2 regions of the Anoxybacillus sp. PDR2 genome follow, and region 2 is predicted to be linked to the other one. Evidence: riboswitches for the same ligand, from Rfam matches in the RefSeq annotation. Region 2 holds a riboswitch; the other holds the start of a gene.
The links. A riboswitch is a leader RNA that binds a small molecule or an ion and turns the genes downstream of it on or off. The one in region 2 is predicted to bind S-adenosylmethionine.

Region 1 (3,565 bases), 300 kb from region 2:
TTTTCAGGCGAAGATCTTTATGCTTGATTGCATCGTATGATTCTTTTACCCACTCGATCATCTCTGGTGTTTTTTCAGCTACTTCTTTTATTTTTTCCGCTGTATAGACTACGTCTTCCGCAAGCTGTCCTATACTCTCGCGGCATTCATGGATTCGCTCTGGCAGCTGGCGAATCAGCTTGCCCCGTTGCACCCATACCTCTTTCAGCGAATGCCTCGTTTCTCGATCAAGCAGCGAAACAGCTGCACCAATAACCGCTCCGATCATGATGTTTCTTGCGATTTTCATCTTCTCCTCCCCCTTTGGTTGATTATATTCCTTGTTCTTTTTTAATCGCTTCAAGCAAATGCCGGCAGCCCTTTTGGATTAGCTCGTACACTTCGGTAAAATTACCTGTATAATAAGGATCCGGTACATCAGCTATATCGCTGTCTGGAACAAAATCAAGTAAACGGCCAACAAAGCCAGCTTTATTATATCCAGCCAAGCGCTTTAAATCCTCCATGTTTTCGACATCCATCGCAATAATATAGTCAAACATCCGCAAATCCTCTTCGCCAATTTGTCTTGCCCGAATTCCTGAAAAATCAATTCCCTTCTTTGTTAAAATGCTTTGCGTTCCTTCATGAGGCGGATTGCCGATATGCCAATTCCCCGTTCCCGCCGAATCGATCATAATTTGATCTTCAAGCCCTTCTTTTTTGACCAAGTCGCGAAAAATGGCTTCAGCCATTGGTGATCGGCAAATATTCCCAAGACAAACAAATAACACTTTAATCATCACAACACATCTCCCTTCGCTATCCATTATAAACAAAATAACAGTATACATGTATATTCTTTCATTCCTTCCATATGGTACAATGACTCTATCCATCAAATTCAGAAAGGATGAGACTTTTGGATTTATCGCAAAAATCTCTTGAAAATATGGAATACATGATTGAAAAAATAAAGGAAAAGCTGAAGGTTCTCAACTTTGATGTGATGAAGTCATCCCATTTTGACGAAACGCTATATGAGGAGTTAAGAGATCTTTATGAAATGGTCATGAGAAAAAGCTCCTTCAGCCCTAATGAAATGCAAGCCATTGTCGAAGAGCTTGGAAATTTACGCAAACGATAACGAAACAAGATAGAGGCTTTTCCATGCTGGAAGCGGTGTCCGCGCCTGCTCCGTTTTTTCTATAAAAAGGCGCCTCGTCAGCTTTTTAGGTGACAGACAATGTCCAAATGGTCGTTGTCTGTCATTCTTTTAGGCATATTCCCCCGCAGACCCCGCTTAGCAAACAAAGATCGCAGCTAATCGCGGGAAGTAAAATGGAACCATTTTGAAAAATGGCCTCCCCCTCTTCTCCCTTCCTATCTTTTCCCATTTTCATAACGATCTATATGATGTTATCCCTTTTCATTCTATATTCCCCATCACATGAATGAACCTCCCCGACCAGCACTTCATTAAGAGATAGGAGACTTCTCGACAAATAATGTTAAAATGAAAAAATAAATTCCTATCGAAAAACTCGGGTTGACATTTATTCGAATTATGTTAAAATTTTAGTCAATTACATACTTATCAAGAGTGGGGGAGGGAACTGGCCCAATGAACCCCGGCAACCTACTTCAAATTCATGAAGCAAGGTGCTACGTCCATCCAAATGGGAACCATTTTGGGAGATAAGGTGAAATAGGCAGCCTCCTTTGTCTTTCCGAAATGGAAAGCTTTTTTATTTATTGACACTAAGGAGGAATCGCAATGGGAAATGAACAGCAAATCGCTGCCATTTTTACTAGAATACAAGAAATGCTGCAGTCAATGAAATTTGGCACGATCACGCTTGTGATCCAAGACGGCAAAGTGATTCAACTTGAAAAAAACGAAAAGATAAGAATTAAATAATAAGGCGCGCTGACTAGACAAACTAGAGGCGGTTTTCCCTTCTATCGTACAGAGCAAGGTGAAAACTGTCTTTTTTTACCACCAAATAAAGGAGGAAACAACCTTGCTGACTTATGACACATGGAATGGAGAAATGCCATTCTTCTCAATTGACAATGAAACAAAAGGAGCCTTAGATGTTATTCGATGGGCTTATGAGCATTATGGAGATGAGGTTGTTTATGCCTGTAGCTTCGGTATTGAGGGCATCGTCTTAATCGATCTAATCTCTAAAGTTAAACCGGACGCAACCGTTGTTTTTCTCGATACGGGTCTCCATTTTCGCGAAACATACGAAACGATTGAAAAAGTTCAAAAAAAATATCCTTCGCTTCGCATTGTAATGAAAAAGCCGCGCCTATCGCTAGAAGAGCAGGCAGAACAAATGGGAGAGCAACTATGGGTGCAGGAGCCAAATCGCTGCTGTGAAATTCGCAAAATTATCCCGCTGCGCGAAGTCTTGACAGGTGTGCCAGCCTGGATTTCTGGATTGCGCCGTGAGCAGTCTTCCACACGGAGACATGTGGAATTTCTGAATAAAGACCCAAAATTTCAATCTATTAAAATATGTCCGCTGATTCACTGGACTTGGAAAGACGTATGGAACTATGTCTATAAACATCAGCTGCCATACAACGAGCTTCATGATAAAGGCTACCCAAGCATTGGCTGTGAGCCGTGCACATCTCCTGCGCTTGATGCAAATGATTTGCGTTCAGGCAGATGGGCTGGGCGCGGAAAAGTCGAATGCGGCCTCCATGAATCATAAGGAGGGGCATACATGCTTTTAGCCGTTGCTTTTGCCGTCTCCTTCTTTTTCGCCATGAATATCGGAGCTAGCGGAGCAGCCGCAGCGATGGGAGTAGCCTATGGCTCAGGAGCCATTCAGCGGAAATCCATCGCCCTCCTTCTTTGTGGTCTCGGTGTTTTTCTAGGGAGTCTTGGCGGAGGAGAAGTCGTGAAAACAATTGGTTCTGGCATCATCCCTTCGTCCATTTTAACGATTAAAATTGTCACGATTATTCTAGCAGCTTCGACTATTTCCTTATTTGCGGCCAACATGATAGGAATTCCACTATCAACAAGCGAAATTACGGTTGGTGCTGTCGTCGGTGCCGGCATGGCTTATCAAACGTTATATCTTTCTAAACTTCTATTTATTGTTTCCATTTGGATCATCATTCCAGTCATCGCCTTTACTTTTACCTTTATCGTTGGAAAATGGTTTTTGCGGCTTAAAGAAAAACATCCCTACATTGAACAGGGCATGTGGAAAAAAAGCCTGATGTCCTTGTTAATTGTGACTGGCTTTTTTGAAGCTTTTTCAGCTGGAATGAACAACGTGGCCAACGCTGTCGGCCCTCTCGTCGGCGCCAATTTGATCTCAGTGAATTCCGGCACTTTTTTTGGCGGCTTATTTGTAGCATTAGGAGCCGTTTTACTGGGCGGGCGCGTGCTTGAAACGAACGGGAAAAAAATTATTCATTTTTCTCCGTTTGAAGGATGCGCGATCTCAGGAACAGGAGCCATCCTTGTTATTCTTTCTTCCCTTTTCGGTCTGCCAGTTCCATTAACGCAGATTACCACATCCGCTATTATCGGAATCGGAACAGCCAAAACAGGAAC
Region 2 (3,565 bases):
GCTTTAAGGCATGAACCCCTTTTTCAAAGCCGTCGGCAAATTTGTGGATAAGCGGTACATCGTCTCCGCCAATAAAGCCAACCTGATTCGTTTTGGTCGCTAACGCCGCGACTACTCCGGCTAAAAAGCTTCCTTCATCTTCCTTAAACGTAATCGAAGTCACGTTTTTCAAATTGGACACAGCATCCACTAGAATAAAATGCTGCTTTGGATATTGCTTCGCTACTTTTTCCAAATCCTCTTGCACCATGAATCCGAGGCCGATGACAATATCATTTCCCTCTTCGACCAATTCTTTTAGCCCTTGCTCATACGTTTTCGTATCCTGCAATTCGCGATAATCGAACACAATGCCAAGCTCGTTGCGCGCTTTCATCAATCCATTGAAAGCAGAATCACTAAACGATTGATCTCCAAGTCCGACGTCAGACAACATAATACCGACTTTTACTCTTTCTTTTGTTGTGGCCGTTTCCTGCGCTGAACATCCTGAAAAAAGGCACACGACCACCATCATAACAATGATAAGACGTAGTTGCTTCATCGATTTATCCCCTTATGCTGTAATCTATCCACTATTTTTATCGGCGATATAGGGGCATCTTTTTAGCCCTGCACAAAAAAAGCGGAGTATTGTACCCCCGCTTCTATTCTTCCTTATGCTTGATATAAGTCCAGCCATTTTCTTGATAAATCCTATCTTCTTTCATAAGCCGTCCCAATGCTCTTTTAAACGCGGCTTTACTCATTTGAAAGCGCGCTTGAATATCCTCTGCATTGCTTTTATCATGATAGGGCATGGCCCCTCCTCTGCTTTCAAGGTAACGATAAATCATTCCTGCATCTTCGTCGATGCTTTCGTGCTTGCGCGGCAGCAGCGACACATTCATTGTACCGTCTTCTTTGACAGCGATGACACGCCCTTCGACCACTTCGCCAAGACGCGGTTCTCTCCTGCGTTGAGATTCGTGGATAAAACCGATATAACCCACATCTGAGATCATAGACGCTCCAGCTTTGATCACACGATATATGCGACCGCGCACATTTTGATTAAAGACGGACTCCGAAGCTTTCGTAGCAAGCTGCCGGATTGTTTCCTCATCCGCCAAGTTAGCCAACAAGCGCCCTTTCCGATCTGTCTTTAACGAACAATATAACTGATCCCCTCGCTGTGGCCATAGTGACAAAAGAGGAGGCAAATCATCGCTAGACACAAGCACATCTTTTGATATGCCAATGTCAACAAAAACACCGAGCTTTGGAACAACATCAACCACCTCCACCCAATGATATGTATCCTTTGTTATTTTGGGTGATTTCATTGTAGCGCTCAACCGTCCTTGATGGTCGTGATATAAAAAGACATGGACCTCTTCTCCGATTGCAAGTGGACGGTCTATCTCCGCTTGATGAAGCAACACTTCTTCCTGACCGCTCGCTAAAAACCAGCCAAACGGAACCTCCCGCTTTACGGTTAATGTTCTTATTTCTCCTGGTATAAGTTGTTTCATGGATGCATCTTCCTTTTTATTGTTTATCATGCTACATTTTACTATAATAAGAACGAAATGACCAAATTTTACTGGAGGTAATATATGTCAAAAGAAAGCTCATTTGATATCGTATCCAAAGTAGATTTATCTGAAGTTACTAACGCCATTCATATCGCCATGAAGGAGATTCAAAACCGCTACGATTTCAAGGGAAGCAAAAGTGACATTTCCTTAGAAAAAGACGAACTGATCCTCGTTTCTGACGATGAATTCAAACTTGAGCAATTGAAAGATGTATTAATCGGCAAACTGATTAAGCGCGGGGTCTCTATCAAAAATATTCAATACGGAAAAATAGAACCAGCCTCAGGAGGAACGGTCCGTCAACGTGCCAGCCTTGTTCAAGGCATTGACAAAGATCATGCGAAAAAAATTAATACGATTATTAAAAACACAGGCTTAAAAGTAAAAAGCCAAGTTCAAGAAGATCAAATCCGCGTCAGCGGCAAAAGCAAAGATGATCTGCAAAAAGTGATCACAGCGATCCGTGAAGCTGATTTGCCGATTGATGTACAATTTGTCAACTATCGATAGGGGTTTGTGCGCTTCGTTTTAACAGCCTAATTCCTCCGAATTAGGCTGTTTTTATAACCAAAATGCGAACTATAGATTTCCCGGCGTAAGTCCACAAACTTTGCCTGATCGTCGCCTTTTGAGCGCTGATCCGTTCCATCTAAAAAATAATCAAAATTTGCAGTTGAATATTTTCTAAAAATTATTTAAATTATAAATAACGTATTGATTGAAAATTGCATACTCATTTTTCTTATCAAGAGAGAGGGAGGGACTGGCCCTGTGAACTCTCAGCAACCTGACCGTATGTCAAGGTGCTAATTCCAGACAGGCTTGATGCTTGGAAGATAAGAAGGAGCAACACAAAGTCTTCTTCTTATTTTTAGAAGGCTTTTTTTATTTTTTAAGAAGACGAAGGAGTGATACGCATGGGATTTTTAGAAGAATTGCAGAAACGAATCATCATCGCCGATGGGGCGATGGGAACTTTATTATACTCCCATGGAATTGACCGATGTTTTGAAGAATTGAATCTCTCCAAACCAGAAGATATTATCCATATTCATGAAGCTTATCTTGACGCTGGCGCAGAAGTCATTCAAACCAATACATATGGCGCAAACTATATGAAGCTAGCACGCTATGGATTGGAGGACGATGTAAAAGAAATCAACCGCGCAGCTGTAAAGCTAGCGAAACAAGCGGCCTCAGGCCGTGCCTATGTTCTTGGAACCATCGGCGGTCTTCGCACATTCAAGAAAAGCGCCATCACTCTTGAAGAAGTGAAACGGACGTTTCGGGAGCAGTTGTACGTGCTTTTGCACGAAGAAGTAGATGGAATTCTGCTTGAAACCTATTACGACTTAGAGGAGCTTCAAACGGTGCTCGCCATCGCCCGAAAAGAAACAACATTACCGATTATCGCCCATGTGACCCTTCACGGTGTTGGCGTGCTGCAAGACGGGACTCCGCTCAGCGATGCGCTTTCCCAATTGGAACAATTGGGGGCCGATGTAGTTGGATTAAATTGCCATCTTGGTCCGTATCATATGATTCGTTCTCTTGAAGCCGTGCCGCTTCCCAGCACCGCATTCCTTTCCGCTTATCCGAATGCTAGCCTTCCAGATTATCGCGACGGCCGCCTTGTTTATGAAACAAACGCCGAATATTTTAAGGAAACGGCTCTCTCCTTTCGCGAACAAGGCGTCCGCCTGATCGGCGGCTGCTGCGGAACGACTCCTAAACATATTGCGGCGATGGCACAAGCCTTGATTGATCGCACGCCCATTCAAACGAAACAAGTGAAACAGCAGCAAGCAAACATCTCGATTCCATCAGCAGAGCCAAAATCTGAACCGCCTTTAGAAGATATCGTAAAAAAACGGCGGTCGGTCCTTGTTGAATTAGATCCGCCGAAAAAGCTGGGCATCGGAAAATTTTTGGAAGGAGCGAAAGCGCTCAAAGAAACGAATATTGATGCCCTAACACTGGCTGAT

Region 1: it holds a riboswitch for S-adenosylmethionine, as region 2 does, so the genes downstream of both, GRQ40_RS02575 (YezD family protein) here and GRQ40_RS04030 (bifunctional homocysteine S-methyltransferase/methylenetetrahydrofolate reductase) in region 2, are expected to answer to the same signal.

What each region holds. Positions count from the first base shown of each region.
Region 1 covers NZ_CP047158.1:531,290-534,854, reverse strand. The annotation lists gene GRQ40_RS02590 (YtxH domain-containing protein) at 1-289, opposite strand, end outside; gene GRQ40_RS02585 (low molecular weight protein-tyrosine-phosphatase) at 312-782, opposite strand; gene GRQ40_RS02580 (DUF1128 domain-containing protein) at 902-1,126, shown strand; SAM riboswitch class I at 1,571-1,684, shown strand; gene GRQ40_RS02575 (YezD family protein) at 1,757-1,900, shown strand; gene GRQ40_RS02570 (phosphoadenylyl-sulfate reductase) at 2,004-2,708, shown strand; gene GRQ40_RS02565 (sulfate permease) at 2,721-3,565, shown strand, end outside.
Region 2 covers NZ_CP047158.1:832,665-836,229, reverse strand. The annotation lists gene GRQ40_RS04045 (BMP family lipoprotein) at 1-544, opposite strand, end outside; gene GRQ40_RS04040 (CvfB family protein) at 648-1,514, opposite strand; gene GRQ40_RS04035 (YajQ family cyclic di-GMP-binding protein) at 1,599-2,090, shown strand; SAM riboswitch class I at 2,320-2,423, shown strand; gene GRQ40_RS04030 (bifunctional homocysteine S-methyltransferase/methylenetetrahydrofolate reductase) at 2,498-3,565, shown strand, end outside.